DNA from 4 places in the Allobosea sp. 10L422 genome. Region 1 is predicted to be linked to each of the others. Evidence: predicted binding sites of a transcription regulator. Region 1 holds the regulator's gene; each other region holds the start of a gene.
What was found. Region 1 encodes LexA, which represses DNA repair genes until DNA is damaged. Its sites were predicted from a motif close to TGTTCNNNNTGTGTTCNG; they were not measured.

Region 1 (4,996 bases):
CGAAGATGCCACACTCGCCGTGATCGGGGAGTCCGCCGCCGGGCGGGCCTTTGACGGTACGGTCGGGCCGGGCGAAGCCGTACGGATCTTTACCGGCGCGCCGATGCCTGATGGTGCCGACACCATCCTGATCCAGGAGGACGCCGACGGCGTCGGCAGCCCCACGATCCGCGTGCGGGTGCCCCCCGCCAAAGGCAAGTTCCTGCGCCGGGCGGGGCTCGATTTCCGCGAAGGCGACGCCCTGCTGTCGGCCGGACGCGTGCTCGACAGCGCCGCACTCGGGCTCGCCGCCGCGATGGGCCATCCCTCGCTGCCGGTCCGGCGCAAGCCGCGCGTCGCGATCCTGGCGACCGGCGACGAGCTGGTGGCGCCGGGCGAGCCTGTGGGGCGCGACCAGATCGTCGCCTCGAACTCCTTCGCGCTCGCCGCGCTGGTCGAAAAGGCCGGTGGCACCGTGCTCGATCTCGGCATCGCCCGCGACGACCATGCCGATCTCGCCAACAAGATCGGCATGGCGCGGGCTGCCGATGCCGACGTGCTAATCACGCTGGGCGGCGCCTCGGTGGGCGCACACGACCTCGTGCAGGAGGCGCTGACCCGCGCCGGGATGTCTCTTGGCTTCTGGAAGATTGCCATGCGGCCGGGCAAGCCGATGATGACCGGTCGGCTCGGCCGGATGGTCGTGGTCGGGCTTCCCGGAAACCCGGTCTCCTCGATCGTCTGCGGCCATCTCTTCGTGCTGCCGCTGATCGAAGCCCTGCTCGGCATGGCCGGCGCCGATCGCGACCGCAGCGTCCCCGCCCGCCTCGGCAGCGACCTGCCGGGCAATGACGAGCGTGAGGATTATCTGCGCTCGGAGCTGGCGCTGACGCCCGATGGTTGGGTTGCAACGCCTTTCGATCGGCAGGATTCCTCCATGCTCGGCACATTGGCGCGGGCGCAGGCGCTGACGATCCGCCCGGCCCATGCTGCGCCCGCCAAGATAGGCGACCTCTGCCGTATCCTGCCGCTGCGGTAGACGGGCGCTCTCGCGCGACCGGGTTGCGGAACACAAGGCGAACAGTTATGGTGTTCGTGATTTGTTTCGAATCTACGCTTTTCCGGGGCCGGCGGGATCATGCTGACACGCAAGCAACACGAACTCCTGCGCTTCATCCAGGAACGCTTGCGTGAGAGCGGGGTGCCGCCCTCCTTCGACGAGATGAAGGACGCGCTCGATCTGCGCTCGAAATCCGGCATCCACCGGCTGATCATGGCGCTGGAGGAGCGCGGCTTCATCCGCCGCCTGCCCAACCGGGCGCGTGCGCTCGAAGTCATCAAGATGCCCGATGGACTCGGTACGCCGCAGCAGCGGCCGCGTTTCAGCCCTGCGGTCGTCCAGGGCGGGCTCGGCACGCAGCCCAATCTCGGCAAACCCCGCCCCACCGCCGATGAGGACAGCCGCTCTTCGATCGCGATCCCGGTCATGGGCCGCATCGCCGCCGGCACACCGATTTCGGCCATTCAGAACCGCAGCCACACCGTCTCGTTGCCGCCCGACATGCTCGGCTCCGGCGAGCATTACGCGCTCGAAGTACGTGGTGACTCGATGGTCGAAGCGGGCATCCTCGACGGCGACACCGTCATCATCCGCAAGCAGGACTCGGCCAATACCGGCGATATCGTCGTGGCACTGATCGACGACGAGGAGGCCACACTCAAGCGGCTGCGCAAACGCGGCTCCTCGATCGCGCTCGAAGCCGCCAATCCCGCCTATGAGACGCGTGTGCTCGGGCCGGACCGGGTCAAGATTCAGGGCCGCCTCGTCAATCTGATGCGGCGTTACTGAAGCCGTTCGACCTCGGCTTCGCCATCGGCGGAAGCTGGCGGAATGCTGATGCTCGTTGCAGCGGGCGCCGCCAGACGGGGTTCGCGTCGGCGGCTCCACGGCCGATCGGCCGCGCTGGGCTCTGAGATGCGGCTGCTCCATCCCGACGCCGTGCGGTAGAGCGAGGTCGCGCCGTCGCGTGACAGTCCCATTCGCTCGATCAGCCGGGCCTTGCAGGCGCCGCTCCAGGGAATGGCGGTGACGACGAGGTCGGCCCGCAGGCAATCTTCGATGATCGCCAGCCGGTCGCGCGTGTAGGAAATCATGCGCTTGTCGGCCGTTTGCGCAACACAACCCAGTTGATCGCAAGCGATGCCGGCGCGCAGCGTCGGATCGTCCGGCGAGCGGCTGTCGCCGTCGGCACTCAGCCATTGCTGCAGCACGAAGCGGCTGGGCTTGCCGGCGACCGCAAGGCGTCCATCGAGGCCCCGCACAGCAAGCCCCGAGCCGTCGCGTTCGATCAGGATTTCCGGCCGCTCCGGCTTTCCGGCGATGGCGACGCCGAGCACGATGGGGACCGCCGCCAGCCAGCGCCAGGCCGTGGTCCACAGCGTCAGCCAGAGCAACGCCAGCACGAAGCAGGTCAGCACGGCCGGGCTGAAGGCGGCGATCATCACGGTGGAATGGTCGATGCTTGCGACCCAATGCGCCACCTTGAGCACGACATCCGAAGCCAGCCCCATCAGCGCCCAGGCAGGCCAGTCCAGCCCGAAGGGATAGGCGAGCACGCCGAACACCGCCGCAGGCATCACGAACAGCGAGACGAAAGGCAGTGCCATGGCGTTGCCCAGCAGGCCGAAAGGGTTGAAGGTCTGGAAGTGATAGGCCCCGAAGGGCGCTGTTGCGGCCGTCGCCAGCAAGGTGGTGACGACGATGCCGAGCGCCGCTGCCCAGACCGGCCCGAGCGGCCATGGCAGGCTCGGGGGCGGCTCCGTGCGTTTTCGGCTCTCCCAGCGTTCGGCAAAGGCGATCAGGGCCGCAACCGCGCCGAATGACATCTGGAAGCTCGGTCCGAGCAGCGCCTCCGGCTCGCGTAGCAGCACGATCATGGCTGCAAGAGCGAGATTGCGCATGCTCAGTGCAGCACGATCGACAAGGATCGCGCCGAGCATCACCAGCGTCATGATCAGCGAGCGTTCGGTCGCGACGTCACTGCCTGAAAAGATACAGTAGGCGGTCGCGCCGAGCATCGCCGCGACGGCCGCGATCTTCTTGATCGGCCAGAGCAGCGCGGCAGTCGGGGAGAGCGCCAGTAGGGCGCGCACCAGCCAGAAAATCGTCCCGGCCGCGAGAACCATGTGCAGGCCTGAGATCGAGACGATGTGGTAGATTCCGGCGGCACGCAGGCCATTGTTCGTCGCCTCGGTGATCAGGCCGCGCTTCCCCGTGACAAGGGCGGCAGCGACCGCCCCGCCCTGCCCGCCGCCTACTTCGGCGATGCGCCGGGTCAAGGCGTTGCGGGCCCGGTCGATCGTGACATCGACGGCAAGGCGCGTCGGCATTGGGTGCGGCGCGGGCGCCGACGCGATCTTGCCTGCGATACTGCCGACTGCGCCGATGCCGCGGAAGAAGGCATCGCGCGCGAAATCGTAGCCGCCCGCCCGAGCTGGCCCCGGTGGAGGCAGGAGCCGCGCCGTCGCCGCGATATGATCCCCCGGAGCGACCGAGCCGGCGCGGATATTGACGCGCACGCGCCTTGGACGCTCCGCGGCCGGCATTCCGGCGAATTCCGTTAACAGCAGGACAATGCGGGCGCCGTTGTCGCGTGCCTCCACGCTCTCGACGAAACCCGTCACCTTGCCGATTCGCGGCCGCTCCAGCATCGGCGCGGCGATATCGGCCGTCCGCCAGACGCCGGCGGCAAAACCCGCGAAGGCGGCGGCCGCCGCCAGACAGGCCATCGAGGCGAACCGACGGGTTCGCAGCGCGAACGCGAAGATCGCGCTGAGCGCGAAGCCGGTCAGAGGCGCCCACAAAGCCGGCTCACGATCTGCCGCGAAATAAAGCAGGATGCCGACGCCCGTCGCCACAGGCAGCCATAGGAACGGGCGGCGACGCTCCGCCTCCAATTCGAGCGCCTGACCGAGCCGGGCCTGCCAGTGGTTGAACCAGGCTTTGAAGCGAACGGAGATCAGCCAGGGCGCGAGCAGGCGCAAAGGCAACGCCTCGGCTCGCGCGCCGCGCGGCATGTCCTGCCCCGGCGGCCCCGGCTGCATTCTCCGCCCCTCCCCCGCCGGCGCAGCAATTTGACCGCTTAACCTTTCCGGCCAAGCCATGTTACAGGGCGCGCGCCGGTTGTCATGTCATGACCTGCGCCATTTCCCTGTCTTGCCCCGGACGGCTCGTGCCGCCCGGCCGGAGTTGCCTTCCATGAGCAATGCCGTCGTCACGCGCTTTGCGCCCTCGCCCACCGGTTTCCTGCATATCGGCGGAGCCCGCACGGCGCTGTTCAACTGGCTCTATGCCCGCCGGCAAGGCGGCAAGATGCTGCTGCGCATCGAGGACACCGACCGCGAACGCTCGACCGACGCAGCCATCGCCGCGATTCTCGACGGGCTGGAATGGCTCGGCCTCGATTGGGACGGCCAGACCGTCTATCAGTTCCAGCGTGCGGCGCGCCACCGGGAGGTCGCCGAGCAGATGCTCGCCGCCGGCAGGGCCTATTACTGCTATGCCAGCCCGGCCGAGCTCGAGGAGATGCGCGAGAAGGCGCGCGCCGAGGGCAAGCCGCTGCGCTATGACGGGCGCTGGCGTGATCGCGATCCGTCGACCGCGCCGGAAGGCGTGAAGCCGGTGATCCGCCTCAAGGCGCCGCAGACCGGCGAGACCGTAGTCAATGACGAGGTCCAGGGCCGCGTCGTCTGGCAGAACGAGAATCTCGATGACCTCGTGCTGCTGCGCTCGGACGGCACGCCGACCTATATGCTCGCCGTCGTGGTCGACGACCATGACATGGGCGTGACCCATGTCATCCGCGGCGACGACCATCTCACCAATGCCGCCCGCCAGACGCAGATCTACGATGCGCTCGGCTGGGACGTGCCGAGCATGTCGCATATCCCGCTGATCCACGGTCCCGACGGCGCCAAGCTCTCGAAGCGCCACGGCGCGCTCGGCATCGATGCCTAT
Region 2 (4,996 bases), on a different contig from region 1:
AGGATCAGCAGCAGGTCGCGGGCATCATTCAGGAGATCATCGATGACGAGGCGGCATTCTCCCTTCTTCACGCCTTCCTTGCGATTGCCATGGCTGAGCAGCCTGCAGAGGCGCCCCCAACCCTCGCGATTGGCCGGATAGACGACGATGTCGGGCGTGCCGTCGGCGAAGACGAGGCGGGTGCCGGTCGCGAGCTTGAAGCTCTCCGCCATCGCCTTCATCTGCTCGGGGGTGAAGGGCACCTCCGCGAAGGCCGGGTTCTCAATCCAGACATACTCGCCCGGGCAACCGCCCTCGCGCACCTTTTCCGGCGCCGGCAAGCCGTCCTCACGCAGATGCTTCAGCGCGGCCCAGGCACGCACGACGCCCGCCACCGTGTTGCGATCGGCGATGCCGATACCGGCATATCCAAGCAGCAGCGCCGTCAGCACCATATTCGGCCCCGGCGAGGCGCCGCGCAGGAAAGAAAAATTCGTTGCCGCAACGGGTTCGGCGAAGGGGCTCGCAATCTGATTCATGCGAAGAGCCCGTGCAGGAACCAGCGCGGCGGCGCGCTGTCGGCTTCGTAGAAGCCGGTGCGATAAAGCCAGAACCGCCGGCCCTGCGCATCCTCGACGCGGTAATAGTCGCGCATCGGCTCGTCGCTGCCGTCGCGCCACCATTCGGGGGCGATGCGCTCGGGACCTTCGGCGCGGGCGACGTCATGGGTGAGACGCCGCCAGCGGAAGCGGATCGGGGGGCCGTCCGGCACTTCCGCGATGGCCTCGACCGGCTGTGGCGGCTCGAAGAGCTGGAGCGGGCGGGCCGGCGGCTCCGCCGGCTCGGGTTCGGGCCAGGGCGCTTGCGACAGCGGCGCGGCGGCCGAGAGCGCTTTTGCCGCACGAACGGGATGGTGCGTGTCCTGCGCCGCGAAGCGCAGCACCCGGTCACGGCCGAAGCGGGTGACGAGCCGGTCGACGAGATCAGCCACGGCCTCCTCCTCGACGGCGCGGCCATCGAGGCTGTGTTGCGGCGTGTTCAGCGGTTCGCAGACCGGCACGGCGAGCTTGATCGCATCGAAGCCGAAACCGGGATCGAGCGGATCGGCCAGCGCCTCGATACGCTCGCGATAGAGCCGGAGCAGCGCCTTGGCATCGCGCGAGGGCCGGCCGGTCTCGATGGCGAGACGGCGGACAGCGCCGTCGCTGCGGAAGAAGGCGATCTCGAAGACGCGCCCGCCTTCGCCGCGCGCCTCCAGCACCCGCGCGGCTTCCCCGATCAGGCGGGTGACCTCGGCCTCGAGGCTCGCAGTATCGGCGAAGGGCTCGGCGAAATGGCGCTCGACCACGCAATCGGGCGGCGGACGCAGCGGCACGATGCGCCTATCCTCGTGGCCGAGGATGCGCCGGAGCTTCATCGCCAACCCCTCGCCGAAGCGGGCGGAGAGGGTTTCCGAGGGGCGCTCCGCGAGATCGGCCAGCCTCTTCAAGCCGGCGCGGGAGAGCGCGATCACGGTCTCCGCTTCGGCCTCCAGCGCCGCGACCGGCAGCGGTCGCAGCGCCGCTTCATCCTGCCCCGGCGGGATAATGCCTCCCCGTGCGAAGCGGGCGCAGGCGCGGGCGGCATCGGGCGTGCCGGCGATGGCGGCTTTCAGGCTCAAGCCCATCCGGTCCATCACCCGCCGCACAAGGCCGACCATCCCCTCCTCGCCACCGAAGAGATGGGCGCAGCCGGTGATGTCGAGCATGAGACCATGCGGCTCATCGAGCGCGGCCAGGGGCGTGAAGCGGTCGCAGAAGGCAGCGAGCGCTTCTAGAAACTGGCGGTCCGCCTGCGGCTCGGCCTCCAGCGCGACGAGATCGGGGATACGGGCGCGGGCATCAGCCAGCGTCAGGCCGCGGGCCAGACCGAGATCGAGAGCACGCCGGTCACAATCGACCAGGCGCAGCGCGTTGTGCTGCGTCTCGACCAGGACATACGGCTTCTCAGCCGGCGCGCCGAAGGCCGGAATCGCGCCCGTCCGCCGCAACCTGTCCGTCGCCAGGAAGGGGAACCAGAGGGCGAGATAGCGGCGCGGCATGGTCTGTCCGGGAAGCCAGTCTGTCGGATCGGTCGAAAAGGCTGCGTTCCGCGAAAGATCGTCGATCACGGTCCCACTCCACACGCCACTCACGTTCCGCCGCGCCGCCGCGCTGGCGCAGCAATCTCAAGGCGAAGGCCGGGGCACCCGGGGCATTGGCCTCCAGCGCCCGCGAGGCGAGCGTCCGGACCTGCCAGCGCGTGCGCGCCGCGCTCGGCGCCTCGGCCGCCGCCACCCGCAGCAGCAGAACCGGGACGCCCGAGCCTTCGGCCGCCAAGACGAGGCGGCGGCTCGCCGTCAGGTCGAAGGAGCGCGGCTCCCCCCAGGGCTCGATCAGCACGGCGCCGAGCGCCGGGCAGCGCGCCGCCTCGGCACCGGCCCGCAGCACGCTTTCGCCGTCGCGCGCCCGCACCAGCAGGAGGCGCGCCGGGTCGAGGCCGAGTTCGTTGAGCCCCGGCGCGTGCAGCCGGCCCGCCTCGGCATCGACGAAATCCTGCCGTGCCCAAAGGATCGGCCGTTCAGCAGCCTTTTCCTCCGCTGCCCCCGCCCTCAAAGCGAGTCCGAGCGCGAAGCCGGTCGCGGCGGCGAGATCGGCAATCTCGGCGGCGTAGACCTCGTGCAGTGCCGCCCGCGCGAGACCGCCATTCAGGGTCTCGTCCAGCGAAGCCACGCCCAGGCCGATCCGCGCCTGCGAAGCCGGCCCGGCGCGTAGGGCCCCTTCGGCAAGGCTGCGGCGCAGATCGGCCAAGGTCAAGGTAGTGGTTACGGGCATGGCAATAAGGTAACTGTTCTCTCTTTGTTCCTTTATAAGCCTCTCCCCGGCGGAAGGCGAGTCCGGTCTCGCCGCCCTCCCTCCCATCCCTGACGCGTGATGACAGCGAATGGGGCGCACCGTCTTCCTGGCGATCGGGACGCCCCCTCCAAACCGCCGCCATGGCGAACCGGCCGCCCACGCGCTAGCTTCACGGGCATGTGGGGGATTCTCCAAGCCTATTGGCCGCATATCCTTGCCGCCATCTCCATCGTGATGGCGGCCGTCGCAGGCGCGCATGCGGTGATGACGAAGGACGAAGTGCGCGCCGCCATCGGCTGGACCGGCGTCATCATCCTTTCGCCGATCGTCGGCCCCCTTCTCTATGCGATTGCGGGCGTGAACCGGATCCGACGCGCCACGATCCTGGCGCAACGGCCCGGCCATGGTCGACCCGGAACGCACTTCCACGCCAGCGACAAGGTGGTCGGGGCGCGGTTCGGGCAGCGCTTCGCGGCGCTCAAGACTTTGGGCGACCGCGTCGCCCGCCATCCTCTGACCACCGGCAACAGCATCGAAACCCTGCGAAGCGGCGACGAAGCCTACAGCGCCATGCTTGCCGCCATCGGGGCGGCCGAGCGCAGCGTCATCCTCGAGAGCTACATCTTCGACCGCGACCCTATCGGCCTGCGCATCGCCGATGCGCTGATCGCCGCGCATCGGCGCGGGATCGCGGTGCGCGTGCTGATCGATGCGGTCGGCGCCCGCTATTCGGTGCCAAGCATCGCCGGCCATCTGCGCGAGGGCGGCGTCGCGGTCGACGTGTTCAACGGCAACATCATCATGGGCCTCAGGCTGCCCTACGCCAATCTGCGGACGCACAGGAAGATCATCGTCGTCGACGGGACCGTCGCCTTCATGGGCGGCATGAACATCCGCCAGGGCTTCACCCGCGAGTTCGCAGGAGACGCCTATGCCCATGACACGCATTTCCGCCTGACCGGGCCCATCGTCGCCGATCTCTTCATGGTCGCGGCGGAGGACTGGCGCTTCGCCTCCGGCGAGGCGCTCGAAGGCCCGGCATGGGACATCACCTTGCCTGCCGCCAGCGAACTCGCCGCGCTCGTGCGGGCCGTTCCGTCCGGCCCGGACAGCTATCTGGAGACCAATCACAAGCTCTTGATGGGCGCACTTTCGGTCGCGCGGCGCTCCGTCAGGATCATGTCGCCCTATTTCCTGCCGGATCAGGAATTGATCAGCGCGCTCGTCACGGCGGCGCGGCGCGGCGTCGATATCGACATCATCGTCCCCTCCGTCAACAATCTGGTGCTGGTCGACAGGGCGATGACTGCGCAATTCGACCAGATTCTCAAGAATTACTGCCGAATCTGGCGCTCGACCGGCCCGTTCGACCATTCCAAGCTCTTCGTCGTCGATGGTTGCTGGGCCTATGTCGGCTCCTCGAACCTCGACCCCCGTTCGCTCAGGCTGAATTTCGAGATCGATATCGAAGTGCTCGACCATGATTTCGCCGGCGGAATTGCCGAGCGCGTCGAGGCCGTGATGGCGCAGGCGACACCTGTCACGCTTGCCGGCCTGCGCGCACGCCCTTATGTCTTGCGTCTGATGGACAGGTTGATCTGGCTCGGCTCTCCCTATCTTTGAGCCGAAACGGTCAACGCCCTGACGCGATGGATATGCAAAGCTTCGTCCTGTTCGATTCGAGCGGGCCAAAGCCTCAAACGGCAGAGCGATGCAGAAGAAGAGCCCGAGCCTGCGCGCCAGCATCATCGCCTCGCTCCGCCAGCGGAAGAACCGCGATGAAGCGCCCAGGCATGGGCCGGGCGAGCGGCCGGCAGGCACGCTCATCGCCTCCTACAACGTCCACAAATGCGTCGGCGTCGACGGTCGCTTCGATCCCGGCCGCATCGCGCAGGTGATCCGCGAGATCGCCCCCGACATCATCGCCCTGCAGGAGGCCGACAAGCGTTTCGGCGCCCGCCACGGCCTGCTCGACCTCGCGAGGCTGAAGGAGGAGACGGGCCTCATCCCGGTCCCCATCGAGAGCGCCAACGCCGCCGCCCATGGCTGGCACGGCAATGTCGTGCTGTTCAGGCAGGGGCTGGTGCGGGACGTCCATCAGGTCTCCCTGCCCGGGCTCGAACCACGCGGCGCGCTGGTCGTCG
Region 3 (4,907 bases), on a different contig from region 1:
CTGTTCTGTGTGGAAAGAGTGTCAAACTATCCAATCCACAAGTTGGGTCGATCAACCAGCCTTCTGCACGAAGCTATCCAGCACCATCTTCCGGCCCGCCTTGTCGAAGTCGACGGTGAGCTTGTTGCCATCGACGCTGGCGACGGAGCCGGGGCCGAATTTGACGTGGAAGACGCGGGCGCCGGTGCCGTAGGCAGACTCGCCGGTCGATTTGGCGGTGAGCTCACCTTCGATCAGCAGCGGGCCGCGCTGGCGTGATGAGCTGCCTCCGAAACCGCCCGAGCCGAAGCCACGGCCGCTTTCGGAGAAGCCGCTGCCACCGCCGCTGTTCTTCGCGCGGTTTTCCTGCGCGCGCTGCCAGCCCGGCGTGTTGTAGCTGGAGCCGAAGCTCTCCATCCGGTCGAAGCGCGAGGCGCCGTAGCCGCCCTGCGAGTAGCTCGTCGGGGCCTGCTCGACCTCGACATGTTCTTCCGGCAATTCGTCGATGAAGCGGGAGGGCAGGCTGGTCTGCCAGAGGCCGTGGATGCGTCGGTTCGAGGCGAAATAGAGCTTCAGCTTCTTGCGGGCGCGGGTCAGGCCGACATGGGCGAGGCGGCGCTCTTCCTCGAGGCCTGCGCGGCCGCTCTCGTCGAGCGCACGCTGGTTCGGGAAGAGCCCTTCCTCCCAGCCGGGCAGGAAGACCGTGTCGAATTCCAGCCCCTTGGCGGCGTGCAGCGTCATGATCGAGACGCGGGCGCCGGATTCGCCGTCGGCGACATCCATCACCAAAGAGACGTGCTCGAGGAAGGCCGGCAGGTCGGGGAATTCGTCGAGCGAGCGGACGAGCTCCTTGAGGTTTTCCAGCCGCCCTGCGGCATCGGCCGAGCGGTCCTTCTTCCACATCTCGGTGTAGCCGGATTCCTCCAGCACGAGCTCTGCCAGCTCGCCCTGCGGCATATGCTCGGCGCGGGTCGACCAGCGGCCGAAGGCATCGACGAGTTCGCGCAGCGTGGTGCGGGCCTTGGGCTTGAGCTCGTCGCTCTCGACCGCGGCACGGGCCGATTGCATCAGAGAGAAGCCGGTGGCGCGAGCATGGTTGTGCAGGAGCTGGACGGTGGCGTCGCCGAGGCCGCGCTTGGGCACATTGATGATCCGCTCGAAGGCGAGGTCGTCGGTCGGCGATACCACGCAGCGCAGATAGGCCAGCGCATCGCGGATTTCGGCGCGCTCATAGAAGCGCGGGCCGCCGATGACGCGATAGGGCACGCCGGCCTGGACGAAGCGCTCCTCGATCTCGCGCATCTGCGCGGAGATGCGGACGAGAACCGCGACCTCGGCGAGATTGTATTTCTTGGCCTGCATCGCCTCGATCTCGTCGGAGATCAGGCGGGCTTCCTCTTGGCTGTCCCAGGCGCCGGTGATGGTGACCTTCTCGCCGAGCGCATCCTCGGTGCGCAGCGTCTTGCCGAGGCGGCCTTCGTTGCGGGCGATCAGCTTGGAGGCGGTGGCGAGGATATGGCCGGTGGAGCGGTAGTTGCGCTCCAGCCGGATCACGGTCGCCCCAGGAAAATCGTGCTCGAAGCGCAGGATGTTGTCGACCTCGGCACCGCGCCAGCCATAGATCGACTGGTCGTCGTCGCCGACGCAGCAGATGTTGCGGCGTCCTTGGGCAAGAAGCCGAAGCCAGAGATACTGCGCCGTGTTGGTGTCCTGGTACTCGTCGACGAGGATGTAGCGGAAGCGATCGTGATAGGTCTGGAGCACGTCAGGATAGTCGCGGAACAGCGTCAGGCAGTGCAGCAGCAGGTCGCCGAAATCAACGGCGTTCAGCGCCTTCAGCCGCTCCTGATAGGCAGCATAGAGCTTGCCGCCCTTGCCGTTGGCGAAGACGGCGGCCTCGCCGGGCGGCACGTCCTTGGGGCTGAGGCCGCGATTCTTCCAGCTATCGATGAAGCCCGCCAGCATGCGGCCGGGCCAGCGCTTCTCGTCGATGCCCTCGGCCTGAATCACCTGCTTCATCAGGCGGATCTGGTCGTCGGTGTCGAGAATGGTGAAGTCGCTGCGCAGGTCGAGCAGTTCGGCGTGGCGGCGCAGCAGCTTGGCCGAGATCGAGTGGAAGGTGCCGAGCCAGGGCATGCCCTCGGCGACCGGTCCGACGAGATGGGCGACGCGCTCCTTCATCTCGCGCGCCGCCTTGTTGGTGAAGGTGACGGCGAGGATCTGGGAAGGGTAGGCGCGGCTGGTCGAAATCAGGTGGCCGATGCGGGTGGTGAGCACGCGGGTTTTGCCGGTGCCGGCGCCGGCCAGCACCAACACGGGGCCTTCCGTCGCCTCGACCGCCTGGCGCTGCTCCGGGTTCAGCCCCGTAAGATAGCCGGCCGCCGGCTGCGCTGCGGCACGCGCGGCGAGGCCTCCAGGGCGGGGCAGGGGAGCGGAAAAGGGGTCAGTCTCGGACAAGGGACCAGTGTGCTCGTGCGTGATTCGTTCTCCGGCGAATATAGGGCGCTCGTGTCAGGATTGCGCCCTGCCGGAGGGATCATTTTATATCCCGTTCCACAGGGAGGTGGCAGCAATGGCGGAGCAGAGCGGGGAAGGGCGCTGGGAGGTCACCAATCAGGTGCCGGTGCTGGCCGAATACGATGCCTTCGCCGCCGATCCGGTGCTGCCGGCCATCGTCTCGGCGTTCGGGGCCGATTGGGCGCGAGACCGCTTGCATGACGCCGGGCGGACAGTCGGCTCGGCAAGGGTGCAGGAGCTGGCCTATCTCGCCAATCGCTACACGCCCGAACTGAGGGCCTTCGACCGCTTCGGCAACCGCATCGACGAGATCGCCTTCCATCCCGCCTGGCACGAGCTGATGGGGCTTGCTATCGGGCAGGAGACGCATGCGCTCGCCTGGAACCGGCCGGAGCCCGGCGCGCAGGTGGCCCGCGCCGCCTTGCAGTATCTCTGGTACGGCGCCGAGAGCGGGATCTGCTGCCCGATCAGCATGACCTATGCCGCCGTGCCGGTGCTGAAGCAGGACGCGGCACTCTGGGAGCAGTGGGGCCACCTCGTCACCTCCAATCGCTACGATCCGCGGCAGGGGCCGGCGCCTCTCAAGACCGGCGCGACCGTCGGCACGGCGATGACGGAGACGCAAGGCGGCTCGGATCTGCGTCAGACGCAGACATATGCCGAAGACAATCGCGACGGCACCTATTCGCTCCATGGCCGGAAATGGTTCTTCTCGGTGCCGCATTCCGACGTCTTCCTGACGCTGGCGCGGAAGGCCGAGGGGATCTCGTGCTTCGTCGTGCCGGGCTGGCAGCTGGACGGATCGCGCAACGGCGTCGCGATCCAGCGACTCAAGGACAAGGTCGGAAACCGCTCGAATGCCTCCTCCGAGGTGGAGTTCAGGGGCGCCATCGGCCATCTGATCGGGGAGCCGGGGCGCGGGATCCGCACCGGACTGTCGATGAATCACAATTCACGGCTGGACATTGCCGCCGCCTCCTCCGGGCTGATGCGGATGGCGGTCTCGCTGGCGGCGCATCACGCGCAGCACCGGAGGGCATTCCAGAAGGCGCTGATCGACCAGCCGATCATGCAGAACGTGCTGGCCGATATCGCGATCGAGGCTGAGGCCGCGGCCTGGCTCGCCTTCCGGCTTTTCGCGGCGCTGGATCGACAGGAGGCATCGGAGAGTGAGCGGCTGCTGGCGCGGGTGGGCGCGCCGATCGCGAAATACTGGATCACGCGGCGGACGCCTGCCGTCGTCACCGAGGCGCTGGAGTGCCATGGCGGCAACGGCTTCATCGAGGACAACCCGATGGCGCGGCTCTATCGCGAGGCGCCGCTGAACGCGATCTGGGAAGGCTCGGGCAATGTCATCTGCCTGGACGTGCTGCGCTCGCTGGCGCGGGAGCAGGGGGCGATCGACGTGCTGAGGGCTGAGCTGATGGTGGCTGCGGGCTCGGACAAGCGCTACGATGCGGCGCTGAGGCGTTTGGAAGGCGAATTGCCCGGGATGATGCGCAATGAGGGGCAGGCGCGGCGTCTCACCGAGCGCTTGGCGCTCATGTTGCAGGGCTCGTTGCTGTTGCAGTTTGCGCCCTCTGCGGTGGCGGACGCGTTCATTGCCACGCGGCTTGGGGATGGCTGGTCGGGGCAGTTCGGCGATCTGCCGCCGGCGGTGGATGCCGGAGTGCTGGCGCGACGGGCGGTGCCCGTTGCGTGAGGCGTCATGCCCGGGCTTGACCCGGGCATCTCTTTATCGCCTTTCCGTCGTGAGATGCTCGGGGCAAGCCCGAGCATCACGGCGGGATCAAGCCGCTTCCGGCTCGAAATTCATCGCCACGCCGTTAATGCAGTAGCGCAGGCCGGTGGGCGGCGGGCCGTCGGGGAAGACGTGGCCGAGATGGCCGCCGCAATTGGCGCAATGCGCCTCGACACGGTGCATGCCGTAGCTGAAATCCTCCGAGGCGCCGACGGCGCCCTCCAGCGGCTGGTCGAAACTCGGCCAGCCCGTGCCGCTCTCGAACTTCTTGCCCGACTTGAACAGCTTCTGGCCGCAGCCGGCGCAGGAGAAGGTGCCGGCGCGCTTCTCGTAGTTGAGTGCGCAAGAACCCGCACGCTCCGTGCCGTGGCCACGCAGGACCTGATACTGCTCCGGCGTCAGCCGCTCGCGCCACTGCGCGTCGGTCAGCTGGAAGGGGAAAGTCTCGTCCTGCTTCTTCGGCTCGCCGAACATGCTCATCAGACCCATTGCGATCTCCTTGTCAGCGGGGTGGCGGGGCGCCTCATCGGCTTTCGTGCCGCCAATATGGCGTCTCAGGCGCCGGATTTCAGCCCCACAGATTACCGGCGGTTTCACGACGCCGCGGCAAGGGCCGAGGCTCCGTCACCGGACCGTCACGCGACTCCTCTAGCAGGCCCGCCACCCGCAA
Region 4 (4,996 bases), on a different contig from region 1:
CGAGCCGATGCGGCCGCCCACCCCGTTCGACGAACGCATATAGCCGCCAGCGTCGATCTTGTCGTCGTATTCGCGCTGGTCGATTTCGCCCTGGATGAAGGGCCTGAGGCCCGGTGTGACCTCATAAGCGGCGCGCAGGCGCAGGCCGTACTGCGTCTGGTTGCGGTCCTGCTGGGAGAGGATCGCGCCGTTGGTGAGCTGCGCGTTCTCATAGTCGGCGCGATCGACCGAGCCGCGCAGGGTCAGTTGCAGCCGGTTGAAGTCATGTGTCACGCCGGCTGAGCCGCCATATTGCCAGACCAGCGGCCGGCCTTCGACGGCGGCGGTCAGGTCGGGGGAGCCGGGACGCTGCGTATCGAGCCGCAACCGCGTTTCGAGCAGGATGCGGGTGTCGCGCGTGGCGTCCAGGCGCAGGTCGAGATTGCCTTCGGCATCGGGGCGCGAGGCCTGGCTGTCCCTGAAATACTGGAAATAGCCGCCGCGCAGCCGGCCGCTGAGCTGATGCACGTTCCAGTCGGACTGGATGTCAAGATCGCCCTCGTAGCGGGCGAAGGGCGAGCCCTTCACGCCGGGCGGGGCAATGCGCTGCGGGTTGGTGTCGTAGCCGATCGAGTTGGTGAAACCGGGCCGCAGCGTCACCGAGCCGATGCGCACCCCCAGCGCGGCATAAGGGTCCTCCTCCGCGGCGGTGCGGCGACGAGGGGGCGGCGGCGGGAGAGGCGGTGCCGGCTGCGGCAGCATCGCCACCGCGGGTGGGGGAGCGCGGAATTGGCGTTGCGTGACGCCGCGCAGGGCCGGCGCCTGGACGGGTTGGCTGGCGCGGGAAGGCTGGCGCGTCGAGACGGCCGAGCCGGGAGGCTGGGCTGGAGCGGCCGGATCGCGCCGGGCGCCGGGCTCGGTCGAGCTCGGGTCGAAGGGCGCCTCCGTCGAGGCCGGCTGCTGCGCGATATAGATCGGCGTGCCCGTCCGGAGCGCGTTTGCCTGCTGCGCCGCGGCCGTCGTCCAGCCGAACGCAATTCCGGCCAGGGCGGTGCCGGATAGAAGCAGGATCGTCGTGCGAGCGGACACGGGGTTCGCCAGGCTCCAGGCAACAGCTCACGCGCCCTGGAGGGGCGCGCATGGTTAACGGAGTTAGAACGAACAGGGTTAAGGACCCGTCAACGAAGCGGCCGCGCTGAGCAGCTTCCGGAAAGCGGCCGCACGGTTTCCGCCCGGGATCAGCGACAAATCGAGCGGCCCCGGGGGAGCGTTGTTTGGCTTGGCGACGAATCTCTGCCGAGCCTCGGCGGTGGCAATCGCGGGCCTCCCCGTGCTAGAGCGCCGGCCATGATCGCCGATATCCGCGCCTCCGCCCTTCGCACCGTTGCCACCGAGCGCGCCGGCCTCGACGCGCTCCATGACGCGCTCGCCGACGGGCTCGGCCAGCCCTTTGCCGATGCCGTCGCGATGATCCGGGCCGCGAGCGGGCGCGTGATCGTCTCAGGGATGGGCAAGTCCGGCCATGTCGGCCGCAAGCTCGCCGCGACGCTGGCCTCCACCGGCACGCCCGCGCATTTCGTCCACCCGGCAGAGGCGAGCCATGGCGACCTTGGCATGGTGCAGCCGGAGGATGTGGTGATCGCTCTGTCCTGGTCGGGGGAAGCGGCAGAACTCGCCGCGCTCGTCGGCTATACCCGGCGCTTCCGGGTCGGGCTGATCGCCATCACCGCCAATCCCGAGAGCACGCTCGGCAAGGAGGCCGATATCGCGCTCGTGCTGCCCAAGTCCGCGGAAGCCTGCCCGAACGGGCTTGCGCCGACGACCTCGACGACCATGCAGATCGCGCTGGGCGATGCTCTCGCCGTGGCGCTGCTGGAGGCACGCGGCTTCTCGCGGCAGGACTTTTTCGTCTATCACCCCGGCGGCAAGCTCGGCGCGCAGCTCAAGACCGTCGAGAGCATCATGCATCGCGGCGCCGAATTGCCGCTGATCGGGCTCGACACGCTCCTGCCGGACGTGATCGCGATGATCTCGGAGAAGAGCTTCGGCTGCGCCGTCGTGATGGATCTGGACGGCAGGCTTGCCGGGGTCGTCACCGACGGCGATCTGCGCCGCAAGGCGGCGATGGGCGGCGGCGGCTCGCTGCGCGCCCGCGATATCATGACGGCAAACCCCCGGCGCATCGGGCTTGATACGCTCGCCGTCGAGGCGCTGGAGCTGGTTAACCGCATGCGGATCACCGCGTTGATCGTGGTGGACGAGCAGGACAGGCCGGTCGGGCTGGTACATGTCCACGACCTGCTGGCGATGGGCGTGGCGTAGTCTTCGCGCATCATGCTCGGGCTTGACCCGAGCATCTCCTGACGCGGAGGCTGCGGAGCTTGTCTTGTCCAGGATTCTCGGGTCTGCGCTTCGCTGCGCCCGCAAATGACGATGCGGTTCGTTTCGCGCGAAGTGCTCTTGCCACGGGCACACTGCGACCTATCTGAAGCTGTAGAGACTATAGCTTCAGAGGGAGCGCCATGGCTGCACTGGACAAGCTCGAACGCGTAATGCCGATCGGCACCCTTGCCGAGCGCACCGGCGTCAAGGTCGAGACGATCCGCTACTACGAGCAGGTCGGCCTGCTGCCGCCGCCGGAGCGGTCCGAGGGCAACCAGCGCCGTTACGGCCGGCGCCATGCCGAGCGGCTCGCCTTCATCAAGCATGCGCGCGATCTCGGCTTTGCCGTCGACAACATCCGCACGCTACTCAGGCTCTCCGACACGCCCGGCATCGCCTGCGACGAGGCGCATGCGATCTCCGTCTCGCATCTCGAAGAGGTGCGGGACAAGATTGCGAAATTGCGCTCGCTGGAGAAGGAGCTGGAGCGGATCGCCACCACCTGTTCGGGCGGCGTCGCGGCCTGCGACTGCGCGATCATCGAGGCGCTGGCCGACCACGGGCAGTGCGACCATGCACGCCATTGAAGCTGGCCAGCGGCCTTAAATGTCGATTGCCCCTCGTTTCAGGAGCGGAAGGGTTTAAATAGGCATCGTGCCGAGCGGCCTTTTGCGCCGCCACGGCGGTTCTGTGGGAGGGCGCGCTATGCCGGGATGGCCCATGCCGAAGGGAGGGCAGCCCCGAACGGGGAACAAATCCCGATTCTGCCGGAGTCCGCGATTCGGCCTCGCTTCGTTCCAGAGGCGTTCTCGCCAGACCCGTTCCTGATTCCCGTCCACGCTCCCGCCCGCATGGGCGGGCGAGATGATCGGCTCCGTCGCCTTGCTTCCGTTTCGTTCGCTGCCGCCCGCCGCCCGCGCCCATGGCGTCACCGCGGTCCTAGGCCCCACCAATACCGGTAAGACCCATCTGGCCATCGAGCGCATGGTCGCTCATCCCACCGGGATGATCGGCCTGCCGCTGCGCCTGCTCGCGCGCGAGGTCTACCAGCGCGTGGTCGACAAGGTCGGCCCCGAGGCCGTGGCCCTCGTCACCGGCGAGGAGAAGATCAAGCCGGAGCGACCGCGCTTCTGGGTCTGCACGGTCGAGGCGATGCCGCGCGACCTCGCGGTCGATTTCGTCGCGATCGACGAGATCCAGCTCGCTTCCGACCTCGACCGCGGCCATGTCTTCACCGATCGGCTGCTCAACCGCCGCGGCCGGGCCGAAACCATGCTGATCGGCGCGGCGACCATGCGCCCGCTGATCGAGCAGCTCATCCCCGGCGTCAACGTCGTCACGCGCCCGCGCCTCTCCAGCCTGACCTTCGCCGGTGACCGCAAGATCACCCGGCTGCCGCCGCGCTCGGCCATCGTCGCCTTCTCGGTCGAGGAGGTCTACGCGATCGCCGAGCTGATCCGCCGGCAGAAGGGCGGGGCGGCCGTCGTGCTCGGCGCGCTCTCGCCGCGCACCCGCAACGCGCAGGTCGATATCTATCAGTCCGGCGATGTCGACTACCTCGTCGCCACCGATGCGATCGGCATGGGGCTCAACCTCGACGTCAATCACATCGCCTTTGCCGCCGACCGGAAATTCGACGGGCATCACTACCGCAAGCTCAACCCGGCCGAGTTGGGCCAGGTCGCCGGCCGCGCGGGGCGGCATTTGCGAGACGGCACCTTCGGCACCAGCGGGCGCTGCCCGCCCTTCGACGCGGAATTGGTCGAGGCGATCGAGAATCACCGCTTCGAGCCGGTGCGCCAGATGCAGTGGCGCAATTCCGACCTCGACCTGCGCTCGATCGCCGGCCTCCTCGATACGCTCAATATCCAGCCCTCGGAACCCGGCCTGACCCGGGCGCTGATCGCCGAGGACATGACGACGCTCGAGGTGTTGGCGAGAGACCCGGATGTCGCGTCGCTGGCGCATGGGCGTGCTGCGGTCGAGCGGCTCTGGGAGGTCTGCGGCCTGCCCGATTACCGCAAGATCTCGCCGATGCAGCATGCCGATCTTGCGACCACGCTGTATCTCAGGCTGATGCGCCATGGTCGGCTCGACGCCGACTGGTATGCGGTGCAACTCGCCTCGCTCGACCGCACCGATGGCGAGATCGACACGCTCTCCGCCAGGATCGCGCAGGTCAGGACTTGGACCTATGTTGCCAATCGTCCTGACTGGTTACCTGATCCTGAGCATTGGCAGGGCATGGCTCGTCTTGTAGAGGACAAACTGTCGGACGCTCTGCATGAGCGTCTGGCCCACCGATTTGTCGATCGGCGCACCAGCGTGCTGATGCGCCGCTTGCGGGAGAATGCGATGTTGGAGGCTGAGGTCACCGCGACGGGCGACGTGCTCGTCGAGGGCCAGCATGTGGGAATGCTGCAGGGCTTCCGCTTTACGGCGGACCCGAAGGCGGGAGGCGCCGAGGTCAAGGCGCTGAACCTGGCGGCGATGAAGGCGCTCGGCGCCGAGATCGAGTCGCGGGCGGCGCGCGTCGTGCTGGCGGGCGATGATGCCTTCGTGCTCTCGCATGACGGGCTGGTCCGCTGGACGGGCGAGCCGGTGGCGCGCCTCGTCGCCGGCGAGAAGGTGCTGG

Region 2: the regulator LexA is predicted to act here: its motif matches at 2,846-2,863, upstream of AC1DEZ_RS10570 (ImuA family protein).
Region 3: the regulator LexA is predicted to act here: its motif matches at 2,451-2,468, upstream of AC1DEZ_RS06530 (ATP-dependent helicase).
Region 4: the regulator LexA is predicted to act here: its motif matches at 3,155-3,172, upstream of AC1DEZ_RS21880 (helicase-related protein).

Annotation. Positions count from the first base shown of each region.
Region 1 is NZ_JBFTJI010000001.1:621,781-626,776, forward strand. Features, by position in the region: gene AC1DEZ_RS02910 (molybdopterin molybdotransferase MoeA) at 1-1,018, shown strand, start outside; gene lexA (transcriptional repressor LexA) at 1,118-1,828, shown strand; gene AC1DEZ_RS02920 (ComEC/Rec2 family competence protein) at 1,822-4,083, opposite strand; gene gltX (glutamate--tRNA ligase) at 4,238-4,996, shown strand, end outside.
Region 2 is NZ_JBFTJI010000004.1:105,346-110,341, reverse strand. Features, by position in the region: gene AC1DEZ_RS10580 (error-prone DNA polymerase) at 1-518, opposite strand, end outside; gene AC1DEZ_RS10575 (Y-family DNA polymerase) at 515-2,059, opposite strand; gene AC1DEZ_RS10570 (ImuA family protein) at 1,965-2,831, opposite strand; gene AC1DEZ_RS10565 (phospholipase D-like domain-containing protein) at 3,030-4,475, shown strand; partial or broken gene AC1DEZ_RS10560 (endonuclease/exonuclease/phosphatase family protein) at 4,564-4,996, shown strand, end outside.
Region 3 is NZ_JBFTJI010000002.1:460,356-465,262, forward strand. Features, by position in the region: gene AC1DEZ_RS06530 (ATP-dependent helicase) at 52-2,436, opposite strand; gene AC1DEZ_RS06535 (acyl-CoA dehydrogenase family protein) at 2,552-4,198, shown strand; gene msrB (peptide-methionine (R)-S-oxide reductase MsrB) at 4,286-4,717, opposite strand.
Region 4 is NZ_JBFTJI010000013.1:34,094-39,089, forward strand. Features, by position in the region: gene AC1DEZ_RS21865 (outer membrane beta-barrel protein) at 1-1,068, opposite strand, end outside; gene AC1DEZ_RS21870 (KpsF/GutQ family sugar-phosphate isomerase) at 1,327-2,301, shown strand; gene AC1DEZ_RS21875 (MerR family transcriptional regulator) at 2,502-2,948, shown strand; gene AC1DEZ_RS21880 (helicase-related protein) at 3,226-4,996, shown strand, end outside.